DNA from 3 places in the Massilimicrobiota sp. An105 genome. Region 2 is predicted to be linked to each of the others. Evidence: predicted binding sites of a transcription regulator. Region 2 holds the regulator's gene; each other region holds the start of a gene.
What was found. The regulator HrcA, encoded in region 2, represses chaperone genes, less so after heat shock. The targets are predictions, from matches to a motif close to TTTTAGCACTNNNNNNNNNNNAGTGCTAAAA.
Positions count from the first base shown of each region.

Region 1: a site for HrcA is predicted at 5,376-5,406, ahead of B5E48_RS03905 (ATP-dependent Clp protease ATP-binding subunit). Genes of this name have one in related genera too.
Region 3: a site for HrcA is predicted at 9,111-9,141, ahead of B5E48_RS03730 (GroES family chaperonin). Genes of this name have one in related genera too.

Region 1 is NZ_NFLY01000009.1:31,468-42,340, reverse strand. Features, by position in the region: gene mtaB (tRNA (N(6)-L-threonylcarbamoyladenosine(37)-C(2))-methylthiotransferase MtaB) at 1-1,140, opposite strand, end outside; gene B5E48_RS03915 (hypothetical protein) at 1,152-1,922, opposite strand; gene B5E48_RS03910 (RsmE family RNA methyltransferase) at 1,910-2,656, opposite strand; gene B5E48_RS03905 (ATP-dependent Clp protease ATP-binding subunit) at 2,748-5,318, opposite strand; partial or broken gene tnpA (IS200/IS605 family transposase) at 5,460-5,735, opposite strand; gene B5E48_RS03895 (DegV family protein) at 5,890-6,786, opposite strand; gene B5E48_RS03890 (thiamine diphosphokinase) at 6,805-7,398, opposite strand; gene rpe (ribulose-phosphate 3-epimerase) at 7,395-8,039, opposite strand; gene rsgA (ribosome small subunit-dependent GTPase A) at 8,032-8,907, opposite strand; gene pknB (Stk1 family PASTA domain-containing Ser/Thr kinase) at 8,922-10,739, opposite strand; gene B5E48_RS03870 (Stp1/IreP family PP2C-type Ser/Thr phosphatase) at 10,736-10,873, opposite strand, start outside.
Region 2 is NZ_NFLY01000001.1:92,240-103,112, forward strand. Features, by position in the region: gene dnaK (molecular chaperone DnaK) at 1-1,250, opposite strand, end outside; gene grpE (nucleotide exchange factor GrpE) at 1,271-1,828, opposite strand; gene hrcA (heat-inducible transcriptional repressor HrcA) at 1,839-2,876, opposite strand; gene hemW (radical SAM family heme chaperone HemW) at 2,981-4,078, opposite strand; gene B5E48_RS00540 (L-serine ammonia-lyase, iron-sulfur-dependent, subunit alpha) at 4,075-5,280, opposite strand; gene holA (DNA polymerase III subunit delta) at 5,268-6,245, opposite strand; gene B5E48_RS00550 (DNA internalization-related competence protein ComEC/Rec2) at 6,278-8,266, opposite strand; gene B5E48_RS00555 (ComEA family DNA-binding protein) at 8,257-8,730, opposite strand; gene ruvB (Holliday junction branch migration DNA helicase RuvB) at 8,759-9,757, opposite strand; gene ruvA (Holliday junction branch migration protein RuvA) at 9,768-10,334, opposite strand; gene obgE (GTPase ObgE) at 10,441-10,873, opposite strand, start outside.
Region 3 is NZ_NFLY01000009.1:368-11,240, reverse strand. Features, by position in the region: gene B5E48_RS03780 (ABC transporter permease) at 1-552, opposite strand, end outside; gene B5E48_RS03775 (ABC transporter ATP-binding protein) at 546-1,250, opposite strand; gene B5E48_RS03770 (TrkH family potassium uptake protein) at 1,366-2,805, opposite strand; gene trkA (Trk system potassium transporter TrkA) at 2,805-4,172, opposite strand; gene B5E48_RS03760 (NAD(P)/FAD-dependent oxidoreductase) at 4,184-5,743, opposite strand; gene B5E48_RS03755 (aminoacetone oxidase family FAD-binding enzyme) at 5,727-6,881, opposite strand; gene B5E48_RS03750 (YebC/PmpR family DNA-binding transcriptional regulator) at 7,000-7,740, shown strand; gene B5E48_RS03745 (MBL fold metallo-hydrolase) at 7,768-8,436, shown strand; gene B5E48_RS03740 (VOC family protein) at 8,466-8,834, opposite strand; gene B5E48_RS03735 (DUF6440 family protein) at 8,844-9,038, opposite strand; gene B5E48_RS03730 (GroES family chaperonin) at 9,229-9,489, shown strand; gene groL (chaperonin GroEL) at 9,502-10,873, shown strand, end outside.

The DNA of each region.
Region 1 (10,873 bases), on a different contig from region 2:
ATTCAAAGTCTGTCCAATCTGTTGGCTGGCAAACTCATGAAGGAGCTGATGCGATAAATCCATCAACGCTTTCACTCTTTGATGTTTAACATTTCCATCTACCTGATCTTTCATTTTGGCAGCCGGTGTCCCTTGACGAGGTGAATATGGGAAAACATGTAATTGGTTAAAATGCATGTCTTTAATCCACTGATATGTGGATTCAAAATCTTCATCAGTTTCACCAGGAAAACCAACAATAACATCAGTTGTTATAGACAAGGTTGGTAATTTTTCTTTTAATTCTTTCATCTTTGATGCAAATTCATCAGTCGTATAATGACGATTCATTTTTTTCAAGATTTTATCGCATCCAGACTGAATAGGAATATGAAGATGATCAACGATAATAGGTGATGTAGCAATCAGATCTATGATTTCATGAGTGATTTGACTCATTTCAATTGAAGAAATTCTTAATCGCTTTAAACCTTTCACTTTTGTTGTTAAATCTACCAATAAGTCATAAAAGCTGTAATTATCAAAATCTTGTCCATATCCAGCCGTATGAATTCCTGTCAGAACAATTTCTACAAAACCATGATCAACTAATTTTTGAGCCTGTTTTAAAACGCTATCTTTATCTCTCGAACGAATACGTCCTCTCGCGTATGGGATAATGCAATATGTACAAAAATTATTACATCCATCCTGAATTTTCAAAAAGGCTCTTGTGTTTTTCGTAAATTCATCAATATCCAGATCTTCAAAATGAGATAGTTTCATAACATCAGCAACATGAATAACAGTCTGATGTGTTTTTTGGTATTCTTCAACAAATTCCACAATTCGATTTCTAAACTGAGTTCCTAAAACAACACCAACACCTTCAATTTTTGCAACTTCTTGGCTTGCAACCTGACTATAACATCCCACTACACATACTGTAGCTTGAGGATTTTGACGAATAGCTTTACGAATCATCTGACGAGATTTAGAATCTCCAGTGTTTGTAACAGTACATGTATTAATGACATAAACATCTGCCTGTTCTTTAAAATCTACACTTTCATATCCTGCATCACAAAAAAGCTTCAGCATCGCTTCTGATTCATAAGTATTCACTTTACAACCCAATGTTAAAAAAGCAACTTTTTTCATAAAAATCCTTTCTATTTATATTTTTTTATAATTTTTTTATAGTTCTTTAAAGAAATATATTCCAAATCTTTCAATGTTTCTAAACAATCCAGATACAAATAATTTTCAATATCATATGCAATCTTTTGAATATCTTCAATACGAACTTCACATTGAGCTTTATCGTCTTGAATGATAACTTTATTCAAAAATTCATGATTATCTTTTTTAAAGATATAAATGGTTTTAAGCGGATCAAAATAAAAGCAAATATGTCTTTGATCTTCGTATACATTCTCCAAAGAAGAAAAACCTGTACGAAAGATAGAATAACCATACATATCAATTGGTGTATGAAGATTCACTTTAAAATTTTGTATATATTCACGATGTTGTTTTAATAGCAACATTTGATAATCATGAGTATAACGCTGATTGACAAATGGTTCTAAATAAGGAATATAAATCATGACTTGACTCTGTAAATCCTGGAAATGAGGAGCCGTTTCTAAAACTCCAGCAATATCATTATTAAACATCTTTTGTTTTTCATCATAATTTAAATAATCGAATAAATCATAATGTTGATTTAAAAATCCCTCATAAATATTTTCAATCTGATTTTGCGTTAATAGACCTCGATATATAATTTCATATGAAAACAAATCAAAATCAGTCTTGATCTTTGAAGATAAGCCCATCTTTTCAAAAAAAGAACGATGACTTTCTATTTCTTGATATAATTGTGTTTTAGCAAGAGGAATTTCCACCCCTATTTTATTTAAACTTTCTATAAATCCCATGATGACATCAACTCCCTACTAAATCCAATAACACTTAACATATATAACGGGGCTGTTTCGCTACGTAAAATTCTTTTTCCTAACGAGCAGGCCTGAACACCTAGCCCTTTCATCTTTTGAATTTCACTTTCATCAAAACCACCTTCAGGTCCTACAATAATTGTTATAGTGTGATAATCTTTTTGAAGCGTTTTTGCTAAAAGTGATTTTTCACCATTTCTGCTTTCTTCTTCATAGGCAACTAAATTGACATCGCCTAAATATTTCTCTAACTGTGATATTTTTATAAGTGAAGTCAACTCAGGTATTGTCTGACGACAAGATTGTTCACTTGCCTCTTTTAAAATACGAGTATAACGTTCTCTTTTCTTTTCAAAAGATTTTTCATCCGTTTTAATAATACTTCTTTGTGATAGAAAAGGAACAATTCTACGAACGCCTAATTCTGTAGCCTTTTGAAGAACCCATTCAAATTTATCATTTTTAGGTAAGCCATAGATTAAAGTCACTTCAACATCCAGTTCATTATTTTCTATGAGCTCTTCTTTTTGTTGAAGTATTCCTTTTTCAATATCTATAATTTCATATATATAAACATGATGATCTGGTAAAATACAAATCACTCGATCACCTTGATGATATCGCATGACACGTTGCATATGTTTATGATTATAAGGGTCAATATGTATGAATGATCCCTCTATATTTTGAGCATCTATAAAATATCTTTGCATAACTTCCTCCTTTGGCTATTCTATCACATTTTGTTGAATATAAAAAGAAAAAAAGATTAGTAAAGTCAATCCTCTACTAACCTTCTCACTCTTATGACTTTCTAATCATAAATTGTTGATTTTGATAATCAATCGTAATGTTATCATCTTTTTGAATAGAACCTTTAATCATTTCTTTGGCAACTAAAGTTTCAATATGTCCCTGAATGAAACGTTTAAGTGGTCTCGCTCCAAAAGTAGGATCAAAACCTTCTCTTGCGATTTCTTCTTTAGCCCCGTCACTCACTTGAACTGATATATTTTGTTGTTCTAGACGTTTAGAAAGCTGAGCAATAAATTTATCAATAATCTTATAAACAACTTGATTATCTAATGAATTAAACATGACAATTTCATCAATACGATTCAAGAATTCTGGTTTAAAATGAGTTTTTAATTCCATTTCAACTTCATGTCTTGTTTCTTCATTATTACCTTGTAATAAATATTGTGAGCCAATATTAGATGTCATAATAATGATTGTATTTTTGAAGCTAACAACATTGCCTTTAGAATCAGTAATACGACCATCATCTAAGACTTGAAGCAAAACATTAAAGACTTCAGGATGGGCTTTTTCAATTTCATCCAATAAAACAATACTATAAGGCGCACGTCTAACAGCTTCCGTTAATTGGCCACCTTCTTCATATCCAACATAACCTGGAGGAGCTCCTAATAAACGAGAAACACTAAACTTCTCCATATATTCACTCATGTCAATACGGACAATATTCTTTTCACTATCGAATAATTGTTCTGCTAAACTCTTTGCAACTTCTGTTTTTCCTACTCCAGTTGGCCCAAGGAACATAAATGAACCAATTGGACGGTTTTCATCATTGATTCCAGCACGTGATCTTAAAATAGCATCACAGATCTTTTCAATCGCTTCATCCTGTCCAATAACTCTTTTTCTTAAAGTATCATCAAGATGTAATAATTTTTCTCTTTCAGATTCCATCAATTTATGAATAGGAATACCTGTCCATCTAGCAATAACTTCACTGACTGTATCAACTGTTACTTTTTCCTGTAATAAAGCATCATCAGACTCTTGTGATTGATAATCAGCAATTTCTTTATTAATACGAGGTAATGTTTCATACTTGATTTTTGAAGCTTCTTCTAAATTACCTTCAGTTTCATATTTATCTTTAAGGGCTTCATATCTCACTTTTTGATCTTTTAATTCTTTAATATGATCTAAAGCTTTCTTTTCTTCTTTCCATTTATCTGTTAAACCTGTTACTTGTTCATCTAATGAAGCAATACGACTCTTAATTTCATCTAGACGTTTTTCGTTATCTGCATTTTTATCTTCTTTTTCAATAGAAATACGTTCCATTTCCAAACGATTCTTTTCTCTTGTGATAACATCTAATTCTTCTGGTAAAGAATCAATTTCCATACGTACAGATGCACATGCTTCATCAATCAAATCAATAGCCTTATCTGGCAAGAAACGATCGGTAATATAACGTTCACTCATATTCACAGCTGCCACAATGGCACTATCTGTAATCTGTACACCATGATGAGATTCAAAGCTATCTTTTAAACCACGTAAAATCGCAATTGTATCGTCACTATCTGGTTCATCAACTTGAACTTTTTGGAAACGTCTTTCTAAAGCAGCATCTTTTTCAATGTACATACGATACTCATCTAGCGTTGTTGCTCCAATACAGTGAAGTTCACCACGTGCTAACATTGGTTTTAATAAGTTAGCTGCATCCATAGCACCATCTGTTTTTCCAGCTCCAACAAGCTGATGAATCTCATCAATGAATAAAATGATATTTCCTTCAGATTTTTTAATTTCATTTAATACAGCTTTTAATCTTTCTTCAAATTCACCACGATATTTAGCACCTGCTACCAAAGCTCCTAAATCAAGTTCATAAAGAGTCTTATTTTGTAAGCTGACAGGCACGTCATTTTTAAAAATACGCCATGCCAATCCTTCAACAATAGCAGTCTTTCCAACACCTGGTTCACCTATCAAAATAGGATTATTTTTTGTTTTACGTGATAAGATTTGAATAACACGTCTAATTTCTTCATCACGACCAATAACAGGATCTAATTTTCCATCCTTAACATCTTGAATAAGATCTCTACCATATTTTGTTAAAACTTCATATTGATTTTCTGGTTGTGGATTATTAACCATATTTCCACCTCGCATTTCCTGAATAATCTTTTCTAATTCTTTTTTATTTAAATGATATTGTCGAATCAAATCTTGAATAAATGTTGATTGCACTTCAAACATTGCCATAATCAAATGTTCAACACTTGTATATTCATCTTTATAATCACTCATCACTTTTTGAGCTTTTATTAACAATTGATTCAAATCATATGATATTCTTAATTGACTTTCATCAACACCATTGACTCTTGGTTTTTGTTGTTGTTTATTTCTTAAAAATGTTTCTAACTGTTGAATATTGACATTTGCTTTTGATAGCACACGATATAAAATACCACTTGTATCTTCCAATAATGCTAATAAAAAATCTTCAACATCAACAACCTGACAAGACATTCCTAAAGTCTGTTGCATGGCTTTTTGCATAGCTTCCTGCATAGCTGTTGTCCATTTTTCTATATTCATCTTCATCACTCCTTTAGCACTCATTATATCCAAGTGCTAATTATAGTATACCATGTTTTTTAGCACTGTCAACCCCGAAGTGCTAAAATGTTTATTAAAATTCAAATACTTTTTTTATAATGAATAACCTGTCTTATTCAAATCAAATATCATCAGTGTAGACTTTGACTTCAACTGTCCCATAAATTCCGATATAGAATTTTTCGGTGGAATTTCAAGCAACATATGTATATGGTCAGGACATGCTTGCCCCTCTATAAGTTCTACATCCTTGAATCTGTTAATCAACAGTATCAATATCTCTATGATATCTCTTCTTAATTTATTATATATGATGAGCCTTCTATATTTTGGTACGATAACTATATGATATTTGCATCTATATGATGTATGTGATAAACTATTTGTGTCTTTCATAGACTAACCTCCTTTGATTCTTTTGTTTCTTAGCTGCCAGGCTAAATTCATTGTATCATTGGAGGCTTTTTACTTTCAACGCTCTAAGCTTAATTCTTTTACCACGCATATAACACGTGGTATTTTTAATAACAAAAAATCTTTAGGATTTCTCCTAAAGATCATATTTTTTTAAAATACCCACACCAATTGGATATGGTCCCGTATGCACACCAATTGTAGCGCCAATTTGTTGAATTAAAATAGGTTCATGGAAGTCTGGATAAGCTTGTAACATCACCTCTTGCAAGCTTTCTTTAAACTTTTCTCCTTCTTGTTGATCATAGCCATACCCAACACAAAAACGATAATCATTTGGTGAAAGCTGGTTATCTTTAAAATATTTTACAGTATGGTCAAGAACTTTCTTTTTAGATTTTTCACGTCCACGTGTAACACCCATTGCAAATATTTCACCATCATGAAGTACAATTAAAGGTCTAATTCCTAATGTTTTCGCTGCAACTCCAGCAACTTTACCAATTCGTCCACCATGAATGAGATATTCAAAATTTCCAACTGTAAAGAAAATACGTCCTGACGATTTGATATTTTCAATTTTTTGAATCACTTCGTCATATTGATAGCCAGCTTCTTTCATTTGGGCAGCCTCAATAACCAGTAAACCTTGTAAAACAGTATTCACAGTAGCATCAATAATCGTAATTTGACGTTCAGGATATTTTTCATCTAACATCATTTTCGCATTCATAGCACTGTTATAGGAACCAGAAAATTTAGTCGTAATACATATACATATAATATCTTCCTGATTTTCCAGGATAGGTGTAAAAGTTTTTATATAATCTTCAATAGAAGGCATAGAAGTTTTAGGAAAAACATCTTTATGATCAACCATAAATTGATAAAATTCATGCACTTCTAAATCTTCTTTTTCTTTTTGATAGTGTTCATTATCCGTTGTTATATAAAATGGAACAACATGAATATGAAACTGATTCATCAATAACTGATCTAAATCACATGAACCATCTGAAACTATCTGATACATTCTTATTCCTCCTTTCCATTATGATATTGATTGAATACAGAGTACAGGTCGTGAATTTTCCACAATCGCATATTCTCCATTCGTTTGATTGGATACACACAGAGGATCATTTCTTTTTAAGATGTAATGATCCAATGGATAATGACAATCTTTTAATGTCACGACGCTCTCATCAAAAGCAAATATAGAAAAATAATGATATTGATCTTTAGCAAGATAATGTTGACCTGGTTTTAAAACAAATATCTTGTTCCATTCATCATAGATCGTGATAGAGATATCCTGATATTTTTCTAACAAACATAGTACTGCCATAAAATGATCAATACGGCGATGTGTCACACCATATAAATCTATGGCATCATAACCCTTTTGAATAGCATATTGTATTGCCAATGCAGTATCTGTGTCATCTTTAATACTCGAATAACGCTGAATATTGATATCTTGAAGAATCTGCTCATTTTCAATAGAATCCATATCTCCAATAGCTATCACAGGTGTAATTCCCTGCTGGTATAAATGATAAACACCCTGATCGACACCAATATATTCAATTGTTGAATCTTTCACAGATCCAACATTGATTCCACTATAAATGCCTATTTTCATTTTAAAGAATCAATAGCTTCCTTTCTATTTTCAGCATTAAAAACATAACTTCCAGCAACCAGCACATCCACACCTGCTTCTCGACATAATTGACCTGTCGTAGCATTAATGCCACCATCCACTTCAATCAAATAATGACGATTCTGTTTTAACTGACAAAGTTCATGTATCTTAGAAAGCGCCTGCTCTTGAAACGTTTGTCCGCCAAATCCAGGCTCAACACTCATAACTAATACTAAATCAAGATCATCTAAATATTGTTGAATTGATGAAATAGGTGTGTTTGGCTTTACACTTAGTCCTACATGTACGCCTTGATCATGAACATACTGTATAAATGTTTTCACTTCCTGTTCGTGATGAAAAGCCTCAATATGCGCTGTTATTAATGAAGCATGTGATTTTATAAATGCATCTACATATTGCATTGGTTTTTCAATCATTAAATGAACATCAAGATATAAGTCACTCACTTTTGCAATATCATTTAAAATACTATAACCAAATGAAATATTAGGTACAAAATGTCCATCCATTACATCATAATGAATCCAGTCTGCCCCACATTCACGAATAGAATCCAAATCTTTCTTGAGCTCAGCAAAATTAGCTGATAAAACTGACGGTGCAACTTTAACCATATTTTTTCTCCTTCAATAACTTGCTTTCTTTTAAAAACATTAAATAATGTTCATATCTTTGAGATGATATTTCCCCTTGTTCAACAGCATTTTTCACTGCACAATGTGGTTCACTTTCATGTAAACATCCTCTAAACTTGCATTGTTTAGAAAGTTCATGAAAATCATGATAACTTATAGCCAGATCCACTGGTTCAATATTTAATTCCAACGATGAAAAACCTGGTGTATCTGCAACATAACCACCATACATCTCAATAAGTTCAACATGTCTGGTTGTATGTTTTCCACGTCCTAAAGCTTTTGAAATTTCATTTGTATCAATCTGCAAATGAATATCCAAAGCATTTAATAAACTTGATTTTCCAACACCACTTTGTCCAGTAACAACTGTTACTTTATCTTTAAAAATATTCTTAACAGCCTCTATCCCCTGTTCTTGTTTAGAACTCACATATAGAACCTGATATCCTGCATCTTCATAAGGTTTCATTTGATGATATATCAAACTTGAATCCACAAGATCCATTTTTGATATACAAATAATCGGTTGAATCTGAAGATGTTCAATTAAAATCAAAAAACGATCTAACAGTAATAAATTCATATCTGGTTCTTTAGCAGAAAAAACAAGTAAAGCCTGATCGACATTACAGATTGGAGGTCGAATAAGACTGTTCTTTCTTGGTAACAGGGATAAAATGTATCCTTCAGTTTGATTTTCAATAGAGAATTCACAATAATCTCCAACCAATGGTTTTAAAGAATCTTTTCTAAATTTTCCACGGGCACGACATTGATAAACTTGTCCCTGTGACTTAACATAATAAAATCCTGCCAAAGCTTTAATAATTTGTCCTTTTTGCATTGTTTTTCTCTACCTCATTGTTGTCCTGTTATCTGATTTGTTCCTGTTACTTGTGAAGAAGACGGAGTGTCAGTACTTGGTGTCGTTGTATTATTATTTTCGTTTTCTGCAGGAGTTTCAGGAGTTTCAGGAATTTCTGGTTTTTTATCATAATAATACAAAACAATTTTTTCACCTTTTTTATAAACTGTTGTAAAAGCAGCAAGTGACTGTTCTTCTACAACATTGATTTTCATAGTTTTAATCTCTTCGACTGATGTTGGTGGTTCTAATACACTTAGCTCTACAGTAAATCCTGCTTCTGTCAAAATGCTTTTAGCTTTTTGAATATCTTGACCATAAACATTTGGAACCTCAGCACTGTATCCTTGTGAAACTGTCAATGTTATTGTTTTATTGTCACTATTTGGATCAATTTTCTCTCCTGCATCCAAAGATTGTTCTAAAATAGTTCCTTTTGAAGCTTCATCAATTCTATCTTCTTTATTGACTTTAAAGCCTAATTCCTCAAGTTGATCTGCAATAGTATCATAATCTTTACCGACATAATCTTCAATGACGATATATTGTCCAGAAGAAACAACCAAATGAACCTCATCACCTTTTTTAACATTTGCTTTTGCAAGAGGATCACTTTCAATCACTTTTCCTTCTTCAACATCATCACTCAATTCATAAGTGACATGACCTTTAACTTCCAAACCTCTATCTTCTAACAAAGTGATAGCTTCAGCTTCTGTCAAATTCACTACATCAGGCATTTCAAATGATTGTGAAGGTCGTAAAAGCAGAAAATAGACTGCAATTAAAATTGCTAATGCTGCGACAACACTACCACCAATAATCATCAGCATCTTTTTATGTGAACGTTTTGTTTCTTCTTCTGTTTCTTCTTCAATTGGTAAATGTGTCTGCGATTGTGTAAAAAAGTCTTTATCTTCAGCAACAATTGTTGCTAATTCATCATCTTCCTCATAATCAAATGTTATTTTTTCATCATTGATATGGGCTGCTTCCAAACAATGATTCAAATCTTCCAACATTTCAGAAGCACTTGCATAACGATCTTTTATATTTTTAGCAGTTGCCTTAATAATAATATTTTCAACCGATTGAGGGATAGATGGATTAAAAGCACAAACAGAAGGGATTTCATCACGCATATGTTTTAAAGCAATATTAACTGGAGATTCCCCATTAAATGGAACTTCACCGCGAAGCAACTCATAAAAGACAATTCCTAAAGCATAAATATCACTTTGTGCAGTTGCTTTCTCTCCACGGGCAATTTCAGGTGCCAAATAATGTAAAGAACCCATAATTGTATCTGTTTGTGTCACCTGTGATAATGATTGAATAGATGCAATTCCAAAATCACCAATTTTGACAACCCCACTATCAGTAACCATAATATTTTGAGGTTTTAAATCACGATGTATAATACCAATAGAATGTGCTTTAGCAGTAGCACTAACAACCTGCTTCATAACATCAACAGCTTCTACATAATGTAAAGCTCCACGTTTATGAATCAATTCTTTTAAAGTTTGACCTGGTACATATTCCATGACAATATAATAGTCATCTTTTTCATCACCAACATCATAAATTTCAACAATATTTTTATGTGACAAAGCTGCAGCCGCACTGGCTTCACGATGAAAACGTGTCACATAAACCGGATCCCCAGTTAATGATGAACGCATAATTTTAACAGCCACTGTTCTTTTTAAAATTAAATCTTCAGCCTCATAAACATCAGCCATTCCACCTTGTCCAATTAATCTTTTCAATTGATAACGTCCAGCAATCGTTTTATTGATTGAACTCATAAATTAACAACTCCTTTTGTCAAAATAAGTGCAAAACTGATATTGTCTTGCCCACCATATGTATTGGCAGCATCCATCAACTGACTAGCCCTCGTTTCAATATCTTCCTGAGCATGCAAAATACTCATCATCTG
Region 2 (10,873 bases):
GTTCTTTCACCTTGTAATACGTTGATATCAACAGCAGGTTGATTATCAGCAGCAGTAGAGAAGATTTGTGATTTAGTTGTTGGGATAGTTGTATTTCTTTCAATTAAGACAGTCATAACTCCACCCATTGTTTCAATACCTAATGATAATGGTGTTACATCTAGTAAGACAATGTCTTTAACATCTCCAGCAATAACTCCACCTTGGATTGCAGCACCCATAGAAACAACTTCATCAGGGTTTACTGATTTGTTAGGTTCTTTTCCAAGTAATCTCTTTACTGATTCTTGAACTGCAATAATACGTGTAGATCCACCAACTAATAAAACTTGATCAATATCACTTGGAGACATACCTGCATCGCTTAATGCTTGTCTTACAGGTCCTTCTGTACGCATAACTAAATCATGTGTTAATTCATCAAATTTAGCTCTTGTTAGTGTTAATTCAAGATGTAATGGACCAGCTGGACCAGCCGAAATGAATGGTAATGAAATTTGAGTTTGCATCATACCAGAAACATCTTTTTTCGCTTTTTCTGCAGCTTCTTTTACACGTTGCATAGCCATTTTATCGTTACTTAAGTCAACACCTTGTTCTTTTTTGAATTCAGCAACAATCCAGTTCATGATAGCTTGGTCAAAGTCATCTCCACCTAAATGGTTATCACCAGCAGTAGCTAAAACTTCAAACATACCATCAGCTAAATCAAGGATAGAAACGTCAAATGTTCCTCCACCTAAGTCATAAACTAAAACTTTTTGTTCTTTATCTAATTTATCAACACCAAATGCTAATGCTGCTGCAGTTGGTTCGTTGATAATACGTTCAACTTCTAATCCAGCAATTTTACCAGCATCTTTTGTTGCCTGACGTTGAGCATCATTGAAATATGCAGGTACTGTAATAACAGCACGATTAACTGATTCACCTAAATAAGATTCAGCAGTTGCTTTTAAGTTTTGTAAAATCATAGCTGAAATTTCTTGAGGTGTATAATCTTTACCATTAACATGTTCTTTATAATTTGTACCCATATGTCTTTTAATTGACATAACAGTTTCTTTGTTTGTAACTGCTTGACGTTTAGCAGCTTCACCAACAATAATTTCTCCATTTTTGAAAGCAACAACAGATGGAGTTGTTCTTAATCCTTCAGGATTTGCAATAACTTTTGCTTCACCATTTTCCATCACACTTACACATGAGTTTGTTGTTCCTAAATCAATACCAATAATTTTATTACCCATAATGATCATCCTCCTAAAATTTATTCATTGACTTTGACTAAAGATGCACGAATAACGCGATCTTTCAATTTGTAACCTTTTTGAAGTTCTTCTACAACAACATTGTGATCAAAATTTTCATCTTGTGTTGTCATTACTGCCTGATGTAGATTTGGATCAAATTCTTTACCTTGAGCTTCAATCACTTCTACACCATTTTTCTTTAAAATGTTCATCAACTGATCAAAGATCATCTGATAACCTTTCAAGAAAGTTTGAACTTCTTCACTTGGATTTTGCACATTCAACGAACGTTCAAAATTATCCACTACTGGAAGCAATTCTTCAATAAATGACTGCATCATAAATTTTAATGAATTTTGATGTTCTTTTTCTAAACGTCTTTTTAAGTTTTCCATATCTGCAAAAACTTTATAATAATCCGTTTTCCATGTATTGACTTCTTCTTCCAATTTTTTCATTTGCTTTTCTAAGCTTTCTGTTGTATTCTCATCTTGCTTTTCTTCATTTTCATTTGTTTGTTCATCTACAACTTCTTCTGTCACTTCTTCTTTTTCAGTTTCCTTTTCCTTTGCCATTGTTTCACCTCTATTCATCATCTTCATCATTTTGACTTACAAGAACTTCTTCTAAGCTCTTTGAAATATACTCAACTAAAGAAACGACTTTCTCATAAGGCATACGCGTTGGCCCAATGACTGAAATAGATCCTTTAGACTCATTCCCTGTTTTAAACGAAGCTGAAATCACCGAAACATCATTTAAATCCTTTATTGGTGAATCACTTCCAATTCTGACCGTTACACCATCTTCCAAAGCAATCGGTTCCAAACTTTTCCAAGATTGTGAATTTTCAAATGCAGTTACTAAACGACGTAATTTATTCACATCGTTATATTCTGGCTGATATAACATATTCTCTTTTCCAGAAAAATAAACATTGTTATTCGCAAACTTCATAAATGCTTCCAAGAAAGCATTGAATAGAACTTCATGTTCTTTAATACGAGCACTTAATATAGGTTTGACATTTCTTTCTAAACGATAAACGACTTGATTCATCGGTGTTCCATCAAGCAGTTCATTCATGACATTGACACAACTCGTTAAATCTTCCATATAAGCATTATTCGTAATATTGAAGTTTCGATTTTCGACATGTCCTTTATCTGTGACGATAATGGCTGTCACAGTATGTTCAGACAAAGGAACAAGCGTAATATTCTGTAAATGTTCATAAATTGCATTTGGTCCTAATGCGACTGTTGTCAAATGAGTCAATTGACTTAAAATTTGGCAACTCTCTTTAATAATTTCATTTAAAGAGCGATGTCGGTCTCCCAAAATTGTTGAAACCTGATTTTTCACCTCGTCATCTACACTAGGTTGCATCAAGGTATCGACATAAAAACGATATCCTTTTGTTGATGGGACACGCCCTGAAGACGTATGCGTCTTCTCTAAGTAACCGTGTTCTTCTAGAAACGACATTTCATTTCTAATTGTTGCACTCGAATAAGGAAGCTGATATTTCGTCATTAAGGTTTTTGATCCTACTGGCTCAGCCGTTTCCACAAATTCTTCAACAATACATTTTAAAATCAGTAATTGCCTAGCTGTCAGCATATCATAGCCTCCTTTAGCACTCCTTTTCCTCTTGTGCTAATTACATTATACTCATCTTTTTAGCACTGTCAACACTTTTGTGCTAAAAAAGAATGAAAAACAGGTCATCCCTGTTCATCTTCTAAAAAATCTATTAAAATATTATTAAGATAATCCATCCCTAAAGATGTTGTTTTTAAATATCCATTCGTTATTTCTAAAAAATTCATATTCTGATATTTGGTAATGACATCTTGATATTTCACTTGAAAATCAATATCAAATAATCTTTTCATTTCCTCAAGAGAAATCCCTTCATTCAAACGTAAACCCATCATGATTTTTTCAAACAAGCAATCCTCCATAGACAATGGAATATCATTTTCTAAATAATGATGATTCAAATAACGTGTCAAAGATTTTGTATTTTCATAACGATGATGTTTTTTTAACGAATGTGCAGAAAGACCAATCCCCTCATAATCCTGATAATGCCAGTATACAAGATTATGCAGCGATGGTTTATAACGATAATAATTACTCACTTCATATTGATGGAAACCATATTTTTTTAATTCTTGTCGTATAAAATGATACCACTTGGCATCTTCTTCATCATTCAAAGGCTGATAATTCATATTTTTCAAGATTGTATGATCCTCTAAAATCAACGCATAATAGGAAACATGTCCTATGTCTAATTGACATAATTGTTGAATATCTGCTTGAACATCTTCTAATGTCTGATCTGGTAAACCATACATCAAGTCAATATTAATATCTTGAAAGCCTATTGTTTGAGCATCTTTTATGAGTTCTAAAACTTGTTTAGAGGTATGAACTCTACCAATCTTTTTTAATAAATCATCACGAAAGGTCTGGACACCAATGCTTAAACGATTGACACCATTTTGAAAACAAAGCTCTAATTTTTCTTGATCCATTGTTTCTGGATTGACTTCAATACTATATTCTTGAACTTGTTTGGAAAAAGGTTTTAATAATTCAAATAAGTATTGAAGCTGCTGATAAGTAAGAGCAGTTGGTGTTCCACCACCAATATAGATACTATCATAAGATGTTGATAAAGCTTTATCTTTTATTTCAAAAGATAAAGCTTTTAAATAATCCCAGGCCCATTTTTCATCATAAAAGACTTTACAAAAATCACAATAACTACAAATATGCTGACAAAATGGAACATGAACATATAAAGCACTCATGATAAACCAAATTCTTTCGCCAATCCACCTAGAGAGGTTTCTTTATAATCACTAGATAAATCTTTACCCGTTTCTTTCATGACTTTGACAATAGTATCAAAAGACACTTTGTTTTTTCTTAAATAACCTAACTGTTTAGCTAACATTGCTGCATCTAATGCACGTAATGATCCATATCCATTACGCTCAATACATGGAATTTGAACATAACCACCTACAGGATCACAAGTCAATCCTAGATTGTGTTCTAATCCCATTTCAGCAGCATACTCTATTAACGAATTATTAAGTTCATATATCCAAGCCATTGTAGCAGCCGCCATTGCACAGGCCGTTCCTACTTCTGCCTGACAACCACCATCAGCGCCAGAAATTGTACCATTTGTTTTAACAACATTACCAAATAAACCGCCAATAGCTAAAGCTTTAATCAAATCTTTCTTTTCAATATGTAATTGCTTATAACAATAATAAAGAATAGCTGGCATAATACCACTCGCCCCACATGTTGGTGCTGTCACAATCTGTCCACCATCAGCATTTTCTTCTGACACAGCATAAGCATAACTAGAAATAAATAATCTTTCACGATCAGCTTCACGTCGCGTATTTTGTGCCTGTTGAAACATTGATTTTGCTACTCTTTTTAATTTTAGCTTTCCTTGAATGACTCCTTCTTTTTTCAAACCATTTTCAACACTTTCAAACATAGCTTCCAATATATCAGAAAGAAAATGATCAAAATCTTCGCCTTCATTTTCTAAAACATAATCATATAAAGAAATACCATGAACATCTACATAGTCAAGTATTTCTTTCATTGTATTTTGTTGATATACCTGAACTGGATCTTGAGCCAAATCTCCTTTAAATAGGATGGAACCACCACCAATAGAATAAACTTCTACCGTTTTCATTTCTACATCATCCTTATAAACATGAACAATCATGCCATTAGGATGAAAAGGTAATTCTTCACTTTTAAAAGAAAATTGAACAGGTTTTGGCGCAAAAGTCTTTTCAATTATATAATCAGTTAAATGTCCCTTCCCTGTTAAAGCCAATGAACCATGTAAATCAACATGAAAATGTGTGGCTTCAGGATACATTTCACTTATTTTTAAGGCTGCCCTTTGAGGGCCCATCGTATGTGATGAAGAGGGCCCAACACCAATTTTAAATAATTCTCTCATTGATTCCATTTTCCATTTCCTCCCATTCGCATTAAAAAGAGTTCTAAACCCTTGTATTTATCAATTTTTCCTGTTTTTATCGCAATATCAAGTTGTGATAATTCATCAATACAAACCAATAATTCTTTCAAATCAAAATTTCGACTATCTCGTCTAATATACCACAAACGGCCAGATTTAATAGATAACATTTGGGCTATCTCTTTATCATTATAGCCTTTTCTATCCAACAATTTCACCTGATATAATAAACGCATAGCATTTCCAATCAAAACAATCAATTTCACTGGTTCTTCATTATTCATAATAAGATCTTTATAGATACGAAAACTTCTCGCTGTTTCCTTATTTAAAATAGCTTGAGTTAATTCAAACACATTTTCTTCAATCTGTTTACTCACTAATAAATCAACTGTCTGTGTTGTAATATGCTTTGTATATAAACAAAGTTTTTGAACTTCCTGAGAAATTTCTAATAAATTATTTGGCATACGTGATAAAAACAACCTTAAAGCTTCTTCATCAATCTCACAGCCACGACTTTTAATAGCCTGATGTGTGGCTTTATATAATTGATGTTCATCCATTTTTTCAATATCATAAAAATGAGCATTTTTACGCAACTCTTTAACAACTTTTTTTCTTTCATCAAAATTTCTTTGATCATGATAGATGACAAGAACTGTAGTAGGATTGTCTAGTTTTAAATAATCCATCAATTTTTGAATATCTTCATCACTTGCTATTTTTTGTTTTTGCGTTGTCAAAAAAACGGGGTTTTTCACAACAATCATTTTATACTCACTTAAAAAAGGTGGTGTTAAAGCATCTTCTATGATAGATGATAACGGTGTGTCCTGACACCAATATGTCACAATATTCATATCATCTTCCTGAATATGATATTTTTTCTTTAATGTCTTCAATCTTTGTTCCATTAATAATTTATCTTCACCATAAATAACAAAATTCATAGAATCACCCCACGCCTATCATTATACATGAATCACCTTAAAATGTAACGCTCTTTTCCATAAAATCGAATATGAAACATCCCATCTTGATCAGTACGTAAAATTGTGATTCCTTTTCTTTGCAATCGTTCAATCACTTCTAATGATGGATGATGATACATATTATCCTTCTTGACACCAATCATTGCAATTTCAGGATGAATTTGTGATAAAAAAGTGGCTGATGTAGCCGTTGCACTTCCATGATGAGATACTTTAAGAACATCAACATCTAAGTCTTGAAGCTGTTTTTCAACATCCTTTTCAACAGCAACAGAAGCATCCCCCATAAACAGGATATTCATAGCTGGTAAAGTCACATACATGAGTAAAGACTGGTCATTTGAATCACTATAAATTTTGTCACTTTTTAACATTTGAATATGAGCACATCCAATTTGTCGACTCTCTTCAAAACTATCAATCACTTGTCCAACTGAAAAATGTTCCAGCAAAGAATCTAATGCTCCACAATGATCAAAATCATCATGAGAAATATAAACATAATCTAAATGTGAAATTCCAACTGACTTTAAATAGGGAATAATTGTTTGTGTAGCCAAATCATATTCCTGATGCCCTCCAGTATCAATTAAAATATGCCCCTGATTCATTGGTAAACGAATCAAAGTACAATCTCCTTGTCCAACATCAATCATTGTCACTTCTCCATAAATCTTATATTGACTCCATACATTTAACACCAGCATTAATGAAACTAAAGCACATATATCATGGCGATAGCGATGCTGGAGCTCCTGACGTAATAAAAGTCGAAAATAAAAGAAATAAAACAAGATAAGCCATGCTAATGTAGGTTTTGAAAAAACAATAAAATGATTGATTGTTTCTAAAAATGATAAAATACTTTGAAAAACACTTACATAATATTTTAAAATAATTTCTAAAGCAGGAAAAATAATTGAAAAAATACATAAACTATAAAAATATTCAATAAAAAGATTCAAAATATCACTAACAAAAAAAGCAATCAGTGGAATTTGAGCATTAAGTGTGAGAATAATAGGTAAAGAAGATAAATAAATCCAAAATGAAGAATAACGCATATGTTGTGTCAATAAAACAATAAAATAAACAAAATAAGAAAAAACAAAAGAAATATTAAAAATGATATAAGGATTATAAAATAAAGATGCCATAATCAAAATAGCAAAAACATCTAATTTATTCAGCCACTTTTTCAATAAATCATACAACAATAAAACAAAAAAAGCACGATATAAAGACACAAGCATTGGGATAGAAAAAATATAAAAACCAATCAATAAATAGGTTATCAATCGAGACAAAGAACGTGGTAAAAATAAACCAAGAACATTTTTGATGAGAGCATACAAAATATGAATATGCATACCTGATAAAGCAAACATATGGACTAAAGATAAATCTGTCAAAACCTGATAATCATCATGAATACTTTCATTTCTTTCACCTAAAATAAATAATTTCTGATAATCATTTATATCCTGATGGTCTGATAAACGCTGTTCCAGCCAGTGATAAAATGTAGGATGATGCTGTTGCTTGAGTAATGTCTGTAAATAAGCTTTATGAAAAATCTTTTGTCCATAAAGATAATCTTTTTCACAGAAAGCATAATCATTTGTATTTTCATAAAGCTCTAGTGGTGCAACTTTTGCTTTAATCACATCACCATATTCAATAGCTTCCTGATGATAAAGCTTAACGGTTCCTATATCTGTTTTCAAATAACAATATTTTTCACTTGCTTTGACGACTTCACCTTCAATCACTGAAGGTAATTGTAAAATATAATGTGGCTGTAAATAAAAAATGATACATAAAAGTATCATCAAACATAAATGATATAAAGATAATCGTCGATAAACAAAAATAGCATAAACCCCTAATAACAAATAAAAAAGTGGATGAAGAACTTTTCCCAATGTCAGACATAGAAGTCCTAATGCATAATAGAAACAATGATATCTTATAAGCATAGATGTTCCCTAAGCCTTAAATATGTTTTTTCTCCAATTCCACTGATATTCATAATATCCTCAATTGTTTCAAAAGGATGTTGTTGACGATAATCAATAATTTTTAACGCTGTTTTTTCGCCTACTCCCTGCAAACTCATAAGTTCCTCTTGGCAAGCATTATTTAAAGAAATCGCATGCTCTTGTTGGGGTGGTATATATAAACGACTTTCATCTTCAACAATCTTATCACCCTTTACAGAATTTAAATTAGCCTGATCAGAAACACCAACCTCATCAATAATATCCTGAATTGTTTTTTCACCTTCAAATTCATACTTTCCTGTTTTTAAAAATTCCCCTTCTAAAATAACATAAGACAAAGAAATCGTCTCTTCTTTTTGAACATCTGGTTTTTGAAAATCATATACAATAGAACATATCATTAAAATAATCAGACCTAACACTTGATATTTCTTTTTCATAAATACCTCCTCAAATAAAAAAAGAATCCTAAGATTCTTTTAAAATGTGAAAATGCTGATATGCTAATTCAGTAACAACACGCCCTCTAGGCGTTCTTTTAATCAATCCTGTCTGCAATAAATAAGGTTCATAAACATCTTCTAAAGTCAATGGTTCTTCACCAATGCTTGCAGCAATAGCCTCTAAGCCAACTGGCCCACCACGAAAACGTTGAATAATACCTAATAGATATTTATGATCAACATCATCTAAACCTAATTCATCTACTTTTAACGATTGTAAAGCTTCCACTGTTCTTTCTTTTGTAATAACATCATCACCATTATATTGGGCAAAATCTCTCACTCGTCTAAATAAACGATTGGCAATTCTTGGTGTTCCACGTGATCTTTTGGCTAATTCAATTTTAGCTTCATCATCCATTTCAATATGATAAACCTGGCTGGTACGATTAATAATAGATGTTAATTCTTCAACATTGTAATATTCAAGTTTAGAAACAATACCAAAACGATCTCTTAATGGTGCTGATAAATCACCAGCACGTGTTGTCGCTCCAACAAGTGTAAAAGGTGGCAAATCAATACGAATAGAACGTGTTGAAGCTTCTTTTCCAATAACAACATCTACATAGAAATCTTCCATTGCTGGATATAAAATTTCTTCTACTACTTTATTCAAACGATGAATTTCATCAATAAATAAGACATCTCCAGGTTCAAGCGAAGTTAAAATAGCAACCAAATCACCAGTTTTTTCAATACTTGGTCCAGTTGTTGCTTTTAAATGCGTTCCCATTTCATTAGCAATAATCATGGACATAGTTGTTTTTCCTAAACCAGGTGGCCCATACAATAAAACATGATCCAATGTTTCATTTCTTAGTTTAGCCGCCCCAACAAAAACTTTTAAATTCTTCTTCAAATGACTTTGTCCAATATATTCATCAAAAGATTGAGGTCTTAATTGATTTTCTTCATCTTCTATATGTTCATTGATATCTAAAACATCATGATTTAAATCCATAGTCACCCTCCTATATCTTGACTAATAAACCTAGAGCTTTTTTTACATACCCATTTGTATCTAGCGATTCATGAGAAAGTGTATTCATCACACGATCAACATCCTGACGTTTATATCCTAAAGCTATCAAAACTTCTACAGCTTCATCAAATTCTACTGATGTTAAAACAATTTGTGATGATGGCATATCAAATTTGCCTTGTAAATCTAATACAATCTGTTGAGCGGCCTTAGGTCCAATACCTGGGATTTTTCTTAAATAGGTAATATTTTTGGATTCAATTGCTGAAATAATTGCTTGAACATCACCAGTAGCTAAAATACCAATAGCCGTTTTACAACCAATTCCCTTGACAAGTATCAACTTCAAAAATAAATCTTTTTCTTCTTTGGTTAAAAAACCAAACAGAATAATACCATCTTCTCTGACCTGCTGATACACATAAACTAAAGTTTCTTTTCCTTTTGTAAACTGATAAGGATTAGAAACATAAATCAAATAACCAATTCCTTGATTATCTACCACGATATGATCTTTACACATATCGACAATAACACCTTTAATATAACTATACATGTGACAACTCCCATTTCATAATATCCACATCATTATAGCACACTTTTAACATAAATAAAAAAATGAGAAGCAAATTTCTCATTTTTTCATCTATTATAGAATTGGTCTATTCATAAAACTCAAATTCAAAATCTAAAATTGAAACTGTGTCTCCAGCTTGAACACCTGCCACACGCAAAGCATCATCCAAACCAATATTACGCATTTTCTGTGCAAAACGTTTGACACCATCATCGCTACCAAGCGATGCCATTTGAACAATTTTTTCCACTCTTTCACCAGTAACGTGCCATTGCCCATTACCCATATTATGAATTTCAAATCCAATTTCATCTGGTTTTTCATATGTATAGAGAACACTGTTTTCTGTTTCTTCCTCTTCACTGGCAAATGATGGTGTACGATCCAATAAGTCCGCAATTGCATAAAGAACCATATCTACACCTTCTTGAATCAAAGCAATAACAGGAAAAACAGGAATATCTTCATTCAATTGAGCTTTAAAACGTTCAAGATTTTCCTCAGCTGCAGGTTCATCC
Region 3 (10,873 bases), on a different contig from region 2:
TCCACGATCCGTAATAGCAATATAACGAACATCATTCACAACACCAACGATTTTAAAAGTCTTTTCACCTTGATCATTATGAATAGAAATCTCGTCACCAATCTGATAATCTTCTGCCAGCATTTCTTCATCAATGACACATTCATTGTCTTTTTGAGGATAACGCCCATCAACCAGATAAGGTTGATTAAGCATATCTTGATCATATTGTTCACTGGCGTAAACAGTAACTCCTGCCAGTGAATCATTATGATGAATCAAAGCATCAAATTGATAACCATATTGAATATCTTCAATACCCGATATATTTTGAATTTCACTAATATCATCTTTGGAAAAACCTAATGATGCCATATATGTTAAATCAGCATAATGGTGTTTGTCCAAGTAATGATCCATTGATTGAGTCATTGTTCCCGGTGTATTTCTTAACCCTGCAAAAAAAGCCGCACCTAAAAATACAATCGCAAAAATGGAAAAAAATCTTGCTTTAGATGTTAAAATTGTTTTTCTGAGATTTTTCCAATAAGCTTTTTTCTTTCTTTTTACCATTCAATTTCCTCGATTGGTTGTGGGTTTTCATTGATTTCAACCCCATTGACCTTTCCATTTTTTAAATGAATCACACGATCTGCCATCGGTGCTAAAGCAGAGTTATGAGTAATCACAATGACTGTCATCTGATAAGTATCACACATTTCCCTTAATAAAGATAAAATTGCCTTCCCCGTCTGATAATCCAATGCTCCAGTTGGTTCATCACATAACAAAAGTTTTGGATTTTTAGCAATCGCTCTGGCGATAGCCACACGTTGCTGTTCTCCTCCAGATAATTGTGCTGGAAAATTCATCATACGATCTGATAGTCCAACTCTTTCTAACACATTTCGTGCATCTAATGGATTTTTACAAATCTGAGAAGCCAATTCAACATTTTCTAATGCTGTTAAATTTTGAACTAAATTGTAAAATTGAAAGACAAATCCAATATCATTACGTCTGTATTCTGTCAATTTTTTTTCATCATATAAGGCAATGTTTTCACCATCGACGATAATCGAACCACTGGTTGGTGAATCCATACCCCCAAGTAAATTTAAAATTGTCGTTTTCCCGGCTCCCGAAGCACCAACAATAACGACAAACTCCCCTTTTTCAACAGTAAAATCAACACCATCACTGGCATTAATTGTAATATCCCCCATTGTATAGCTCTTAACTATATTTTTAAATTCAATTAATGCACTCATTTTTATAACCACCTTTTTTATTAGTGTATCACATTTTATGACAAAAAAAAATATGGTGTGAAGAATAACAAAAAATTCCATAATAAAAAAGAGTCGCTTTTTTTACAAACAACTCTTACTTTTTCCATAAAGAACGTGAAAAGAACATTAACAATGGGAAAATCTCCAAACGACCTGCCAGCATATCCAATGATAAAACAATTTTTGACAAATCTGTTAAACTAGAAAAATTTCCTGTTGGTCCAACAACACCAAGACCAGGCCCAACATTATTAAAACATGTCGCAACAGCACTAAATGCTGATGTAAAATCAATATTTTGTAAAGAAACAAATAAAAGTGATAAACCAAATAATAAGAAATAGAGCACCCAATAAACATGAATATTATTTAAAGTAGATAACGATAAATGTTTCCCTTCAAATACAACTGAAACAACACTATGTGGATGGAGCATATGCTTCATTTCAGCAATAGCACTTTTAACTCCAATAATAATACGTGAAACTTTCATCCCACCACCTGTTGAACCTGCACAGGCTCCAACAAACATCAACAAGACTAAAATTGTTTGTGAAAATAATGGCCATTGTCCATAATCAGCAGTGACGTAACCTGTCGTCGTGATAATAGATCCAACTTGAAAGATAGCATAACGAAAAGCTTCAAAAATAGAATGATATAAAGGTAAAATATTAAACGATATCGCAATGGCTGAAGCAAAGATAATAATAAGATACCAGCGTAATTCTTCACTTTTAAAAGCTGCTTTGAATTTCTTAATCGCAACAAAATATATCAAATTAAAATTAATACCAAATAAAATCATAAAAAAGGTAATAATTCCATCACAATAAGCACTATTATAATAAGCTATTGAAGCATTTTTAATTGCAAATCCACCTGTTCCAGCAGTTCCAAAACTATTTAATAAACTATCAAAGAAAGGCATTCCACCCAACATCAAAAGTATGACTTCAAGAATTGTTAAAACTGTATAAAGCTGATATAAAATCTGTGAAGATACTGTTATTTTAGAAACTAACTTTCCTACAATAGGACCTGGCATTTCCGCTTTTAAAATATGTAAAGTAGAACCATTGGCATCTGGTAAAAATGCCACGACAAAAACCAGAATCCCCATACCACCAATCCAGTGTGAAAAGCTATGCCAGAATAGACTGGCATGTGATAAAGCCTCAACATCTGTTAAAATAGATGAACCCGTTGTTGTAAAACCTGAAACTATTTCAAAAAAGGCATCTACATAAGAAGGAATTTCACCTGTCAAGCAAAAAGGAATAGCTCCAAAAATGGATAAAAAAATCCATGCTGCAGCAACGACTACAAAACCTTCTTTAGCATAAATGATTTTATTTTGAGGTTTATGTAAGCTCATAAGCTTTCCTATAAAGCATAATAAAATTGCAATAATAAAATATGCCAAACCTTCCTTTTCATGATAAATCATACCAGTCAAGCATGGTAAAAGCATCAACAGCCCCTCAATCATGAGCATTTTACCAAGCGTATAAAAAATCATACGTCTATTCATCAGTGAATTTCCTCAAAAATATCATTAATATCTTTAAGAGGGGTATGGTAAGCAATGACTATAATACGATCGCCAACATTTAAAACATCCTGACCATTAGGAATAATTGTCTGATTTTGACGAATAATACCACCAATCAATAAATCTTTCTTTGTTTTCACTTGAGCTAATGGAATATTGCAATATTTTGTTTTTTCATCAACAATAAATTCAACGGCTTCCACTTCTTCATTGACAATCTTATATAATGTCTGAACACTAGAAGAACGATCATGATTTTCTTTGACACGTAAATAACGAATAATTTGAGAAGTTACTAAAACTTTTGGATCAACAATACTATCTATACCTAATTGATCAATAACACCATTCAGATTCATACGATTCACTTTTGCGATAGATTTCTTTACACCCAATTGTTTTGCTACTAGGGCTAAAACAATATTTTCTTCATCCAATCCCGTTAAACTGACTAAGGCATCACTTCTATTGACGCCTTCTTCCATTAAAATATTTTCATCACTACCATCTCCTTCAATAATGACAGAATATGGCAGTTGTTCAGACAATTGAATACAGCGTTCATGATTTCTTTCAAAAATCTTTGTCTTAATTCCATGTACAGCTAATTGTCTTGCTAAATAATAAGTAATTTTACTTCCACCAATAATCATAACATGTTTGATTTTTTCTGATACAAAACCAGCATCTAAACAAAACTTTGTTAAATCTTTATGTGAACCAACAACATAAATATGATCTTGACCCTTTAAAATAAAATCTCCATCGGGAATCATAACCTTATCGTTACGTTTCACCGCACAAATTAATACTTGAGATTTTGTAACAGAAGACAATTGACTTAAAGCAATAGAATCTAGTTTCATTCCATTACAAATACGCAATTCAATAATTTCTACTTTTCCCTTCGCAAAAGTATCTATACGCATGGCTGATGCAAACAAAATTGTTCTTCTGATATCATTTGCAGCTTCCAACTCAGGATTAATAATCATAGAAAATCCTAATTTATTTTTTAAGATTTCACTTTGTAAAGAATAGTCAGGATTTCTAACACGCGCAATGATGTGCTTAGCTCCTAATTGCTTAGCTAATAAACAAGATAAAATATTCAATTCATCCGATGTCGTTACTGAAATAACAACATTGGCTTTATCAACACCCGCTTCTTGTAAGACTTGAAAATTGGCCCCATTTCCACTAATTCCTAAAACATCATATTGGTTAACAACATTTTCTACTTTCTGACTATTTTGATCAATAACAACAATATTATATCCTTCATTTGATAAATAATGTGTCAGCATCTGTCCCACTTTTCCTAATCCAATAATAACAATATTCATAATTCCTCCCACTATTTATATGTCTTTAGGATCTGTTCCGCACACATCATCCCATCAATTGCAGATGACATAATACCTCCAGCATAACCAGCACCCTCTCCAATTGGGTAAATTCCTTTCATTGATGATTGAAAGTTTTCATTTCTTAAAATTCTAACTGGTGCACTACTTCTTGATTCCACTCCTGTTAAAATTGTGTCCTCATCAATAAATCCAGGCATCTTTTGATTCATTAATAACAAACCTTCTTTTAAAGAATGATTAATGAAATCAGGAAATATCTGATTTAAATCACAAAGCTGATATCCTGGCTGATAAGTTGGCTTAATCTTACCTAATGGATTGACTTCATTATTTATATAATCCATAGCTTTTTGTACCGGAGCATGAAAATGCCCACCACCTAACATAAATGCTTTCTTTTCTAATTGTCTTTGAAATTCAATTCCTGCCAATGGATGTGAACTACCAAAATCATCTGTGGAAACAGTGACTAAAATAGCACTATTCGCATTTTGACCATCACGTGCATAATAACTCATCCCATTAACACATAGCGTTCCATCTTCATGTTGTGATGGAACAACATAACCACCAGGACACATACAAAATGTATAAACACCTCGTTTTCCACTTTGTACAGCAAGTTTATATGTTGCTGCCTTTAAATATGGTGAAGAAGCACTTTTCTTATATTGAATTTGATTGATTTTTTGTTGTGATTGTTCAATACGTACGCCTACTGCAAAAGCTTTTTGTTCAAGAGTCATACCTTTTTGATAAAGTAATTCATAAGTATCACGTGCACTATGACCAATAGCCAATACAAGTAAATCAGTATTCATCACTTCAGTCTGACCATGATGTAAAACAGTAACATGATAACTATCTGATTCCTGTTTAAAATCAATCATTTGTGTTTCAAATAAAAATGTGACTCCTTTTTCAATTAAAAATTGACGCATATTTTGAATAACTTGACGTAAATAATCTGTACCAATATGAGGTTTATGAAGATATAAAATATCCTCTGGCGCACCAAATTGAACAAAAGTTTCCAATACATAACGAATACGTTCATTTTTTATACCAGTTGTTAATTTCCCATCAGAAAAAGTTCCAGCTCCACCTTCACCAAATGCAATATTACTTTCACAATGCAAGCAACCATTTTCTAACAAATCAGCCACTGCTTTTTCTCTTTTTTCAATTTCCTGACCACGCTCAATAACAGTCACTTTCTGACCACTCATAGCCAAAACATAGGCACAAAATAAACCAGCTGGCCCACTTCCTACAATCATGACACTTTGATCATTTGATGGTAAATAATGATATTGATATGGTTGAACACGTTGAAGCTGTGGAAATTTTCTTAAATACTGCTCTTCATCATGAACCTGAAAATCAAAACTACATATAAAATGAACATTTTGTCTTCTTGCATCAATAGATTGTTTGACCAAAGTTACATTTCGAATTTCTTTTTCTCGAACATTCAAATATTGTGATATGACTTTTGCATAACGTTTTTCTCCTAATTTGACTTTGACATTATGAATTCTTAACATATACATTCCTTTCTATAGCCTGCGCTACACGATAAGCACTTGCCAATGCAAAATGCAAATTATATCCTCCACACATTCCTGCTACATTTAATATTTCTCCTATAGCAAACATACTAGGATATCTTTTTAATTCTAAATCATAAGTGACATCTTCTAATGATAATCCTCCTTTCATCACCTGTGCATACTGCGCTTCTCTGATACCTTGAATATCTAAACGATAATGTTTTAATAAAAAAGCCAGTTTTTGAATAGGAAGATCTTGATATTTTTGAAAATATGATGCAATTTTATGATTTAACATACCTTCTAAAAATAATGAAGATTGCTGAGATAAATATTGACATAACTGATTGTGACTTAATTCGTCAAAAAAATCAATATATAATTGATATTGATGATGTTTTTTATAAAAAGATGACAATTGCATAACAGCAATACCACTCACACCATAGTCAGTAAATAATAATTCACCTTTTTCCTGATGAATACACTTGTCATTTTCCATCAACGAAAAAGTCCCCTTCACTCTTACACCTTTTAAAGCTTTTAAAACAGGTGATGTATAAAACTGAACTAAAGAAGGTAATGGTTCAATCACTTTTAATTGAAGCTGCTTTAAAATATGATAACGTGATTCATTCATGCCTGAAAGTTTCCCTGCTTCACTCCCCATGGCCAAAATAACAATATCAGCATGAAATGTTTGTTTTGATGTTACAATTCTATATTGATTTTGACATTCAATGCGATGAACTTCCTGTTCATAAAAAAATAAAACCCCTGCTTCTTGAGCACGTTGCATCAATACATTTTTTACTGATAAAGCCTGCTCGCTTTTAGGATACAAAAGATGACCCTGATATAGACAATATAGTCCTATTTCTTTCATTTGACTAACCATATCAAAATCTTGAATAATCGACTGAACAATATCTAAATTATCACTATCATAATATTGTTGATCCATATTTTGATTAGAAAGATTACATCTTCCATTTCCAGTTGCTAAAAGTTTCTTTAAGGGAGATTGATTTTGTTCTAAAACAATAACATCATCTTGAGGATATTTTTGTTTTAATAAAACAGATAAATAGACACCTGAAGCTCCAGCTCCAACAATCACTATTTTTCTCATAATTTCTCCTTTCTTCATTCAATTCTATATGAAATATAGTGATTATACCATTTTTTATTGAAAAATCACTAAAAAATGTTTATAATACTAAAGGAATTTTCAAAGGAGGAATTTTATCATGGGAAGAGCACATGAAGTGCGTAAAGTTGCAATGGCAAAAACTGCAGCTAAAAAAGCGAAATTATATTCTCGCTATGGAAAAGAAATTTATTTAACAGCAAAAGCTGGTGGACCTGAATTAGATGGAAATTTAGCATTAAGACGTTTAGTAGATAAAGCAAAAAAAGAACAAGTTCCTGCTGATGTTATTAAACGTGCTATTGATAAAGTCAAAAGTGGTGTAACAGAAAACTATGAACCTATTCAATTTGAAGGTTTTGGACCAGGAAACTCAACATTAATTGTAAAATGTTTAACTGATAATATTAATCGTACAATTTCTCAAGTCCGTCCTGCATTTACGAAAGCAAAATCTAAATTAGGAGCTGAAGGTTCTGTCGCTTATTTATATAATGTAGAAAGCACTGTTGTTTTAAGTGGTATGAGCGAAGACGAAGTTTTAGAAGCTTTAGTTATGGGTGATGTTGATGCTAAAGACATTACAACATTAGAAGATGGACGTATTAAAATAACAGGTGAACCAACAGATTTAAATAAAATCAAAACAGCTATTGAAGCTGTTAAAGAAGATATTGAATTTGATGTGGATGATATTACAACAACACCTCAAGACTATGTAGAACTTGAAGGTGAAGATATGATGTTATTTGATAGATTAATGGGATTATTAAATGATTGTGATGATGTTGATGAAGTTTACCATAATGTTTCAAATTATGATGAAGGAGAAGAAGAATAACATGTTTCGCATGTTATCTTTTTTTATATGAAAGTTACACATTTATATCATAGTGGATGTTTAGTAGAGTTGGAAGAGCACCTTCTTCTATTTGATTATTATCAAGGTCAGCTCAATCTTAATCATAACAAACCACTTTATGTATTTGTTTCCCATCGTCATTATGATCATTATAATCCCAATATTTTTAAAATTCATCATCCTCATATAACTTATATTTTATCTAGCACATTACGCCATAAATATGAAGCTTATTATGTTGATGCACACCAAACTTATCAAATAGATGACATGTCGATTCAAACGCTTCTTTCAACCGATGAAGGATGTGCTTTTCTTGTCCATGTGGAAAATCAGACAATATATCATGCTGGTGATCTTCATTGGTGGCATTGGGAAGGTGAACCAGAACAAGACAATATATATCAAAAACAGACTTACCTCCAAGAAATCTGTTCTATCAAAGAACCAGTTGATCTTGCTTGTGTTGTTGTGGATATTCGTCAAGAAAAAGACTATTTATTAGGCTTAAATGCTTTTTTAAGACATGTTCCAACAAAATACATTTTACCAATTCACTATTTTGGACACTATGAAACAACAAAACTCCTATTACAAGAGCATTTAGACAATCCCTATCATGCTCAAATCCTGCCTGTTACCCATCAAAATCAGACATTTGAAATTCTCGTATAAAAAGAACCTTTCGCACAAAGGTTCTTTGCTTATTTTTGTGGTACAATTTCCAGCCAGTAATCATCAGGATCATGAATAAAATAAAGTCCCATTGCTTCATTTTCAAAACATATGCATCCCATGTCTTGATGCAATTGATGATATGCTTCATAATCATCAACAACAAAACAAATATGACTTTCATTTTCACCTAATTCATAAGCCTGTGGATGATCTTTTAGCCATGTCAATTCTAATTGAAAAGAGGCTTCACTATCAGTCAGATAAACAAGTTTAAAACTTCCATCCGATGCTTCCTTTTCTCTGACAACAGTAAGTCCTAATGCTTTTTGATAAAATGCGATACTTTTTTCTAAGTTTGTAACATTAATATTACAATGATTAAATACAGCTTTCATGTCGTCCTCCTATTCTTCATCTGGAAATACCGTTGTAATAATAGGTCTTCCTTCTCTATCAACTAATACTGTCAGTCCTGCACCAACGGAATTACTATGAAAAAGATAATTCACACCTGTTTCTTTATCAACCCATATTTCAGAAGTTTGAAGTATTTTTTCTGAACTATAAGTTTTTATAAATCTCTCATATTTTTTTGCCATAATCTTCTCCTTTTTTTTAATTATAACAAAAGAGAAGTCTAAATAAAAATATTTTTTCATATATTTTAAGGATTTTAGCACTTTTAAAATCATAGTGCTAAAAGTTCATATTCAGTTCATATATCATGCTATAATAATAGTTGTTAGCAAACAAGATATATGAGTGCTAAAACATAAGGAGGAATACAAAATGTTGAAACCATTACATGATTATGTGATATTAAAAAAAGAAAAAGCTGAAACTCAAACAGCAAGCGGAATCATTTTAACAAGTCCAAAAGAACAAGCAAGCAATCAAGCGACTGTTGTCTCTGTTGGGCCTAAATGTGATGAACACTTAAAAGAAGGTATGACTGTTATCTTTAAAGAATATTCAGGAACAAAATTTAAAGATAATGATGACGAATATATGATTTTAGAAGAAGAAGATATTTTAGCTATTATTGAATAGGAGGAATAAATAATGAGTAAAGAAATTCGTTTTTCTAAAGATGTCAGAGATGCAATGTTAAATGGAGTTAATACTCTTGCAGATGCAGTAAAAGTCACTATTGGTCCTAAAGGACGTAATGTTGTTTTAGATAAAGGGTTTGGATCACCTTTAATTACAAATGATGGTGTTTCAATTGCTAAAGAAATCGAACTAGAAGATGCATTTGAAAACATGGGTGCAAAACTTGTATATGAAGTAGCCAATAAAACAAATGATGTTGCTGGTGATGGAACAACTACAGCAACAATCTTAGCTCAAAGTATGATTCAAAATGGTTTAAAAGCTGTTGAAAAAGGTGCAAACCCTGTTTTAATGCGTGAAGGTATTGATTATGCAAGTAAGGAAGTTGCAAAATATATTTTAGATAAATCTCATAAAGTAGAAACAAGCAATGATATTGAAAGTGTTGCGACAATCTCTTCTGGAGATAAAGAAATTGGTCAATATATTGCTCAAGCCATGGAAAAAGTTGGTAGAGATGGTGTCATCAGTGTTGATGAATCTAACAGCTTTGATACAGAATTAGAAGTTGCTGAAGGTATGCAATATGATAAAGGTTATGTTTCTCCATATATGGTTTCTGATAGAGAAAAAATGACTGTTGATTTAGATAACCCATTAATCATGGTTACTGATCAAAAAATTAATACAGTTCAAGAAATCTTACCAATTCTTGAACAAGTTATGCAATCTAATAAACCTTTATTATTAATTGCTGATGATTTTGAACAAGAAGTTATTTCAACATTAGTTGTTAATAAATTAAGAGGAACATTTAATGTTGTGGCTACAAAAGCTCCTGGTTTTGGTGATAATCAAAAAGAAATCTTACAAGATATTGCCATTTTAACAAATGCTAAATTCTATAGTAAAGATTTAAATATGAATTTAAAAGACATGCAAATGACTGATTTAGGATCTGCTAAGAAAATACACATTACTAAAGATCATACAACAATGATTGGTGGTAGTGGTGATAAGACTGCTATTGATCAACGTGTTAAAGAAATCACTGAACAAATGAATAATTCTAAGAGTGATTATGATAAAAAGAATTATGCTGAAAGATTAGGTAAATTAAGTAATGGTGTTGCTATTATCAAAGTTGGTGGAGCTACTGAATCTGAATTGAAAGAAAAGAAATTAAGAATTGAAGATGCTTTAAATGCCACAAAAGCTGCTGTTAGTGAAGGAATCGTTATGGGTGGTGGTGTTACATTAGTTAACGCTTATGTAGCTTTAAAAGACCAGTTAAAAGATTCTAACGTAGATAAACAAAAAGGTATTAAAGTTGTCTTAGATGCATTACTTGCTCCAATGGGACAAATTGCTGAAAATGCTG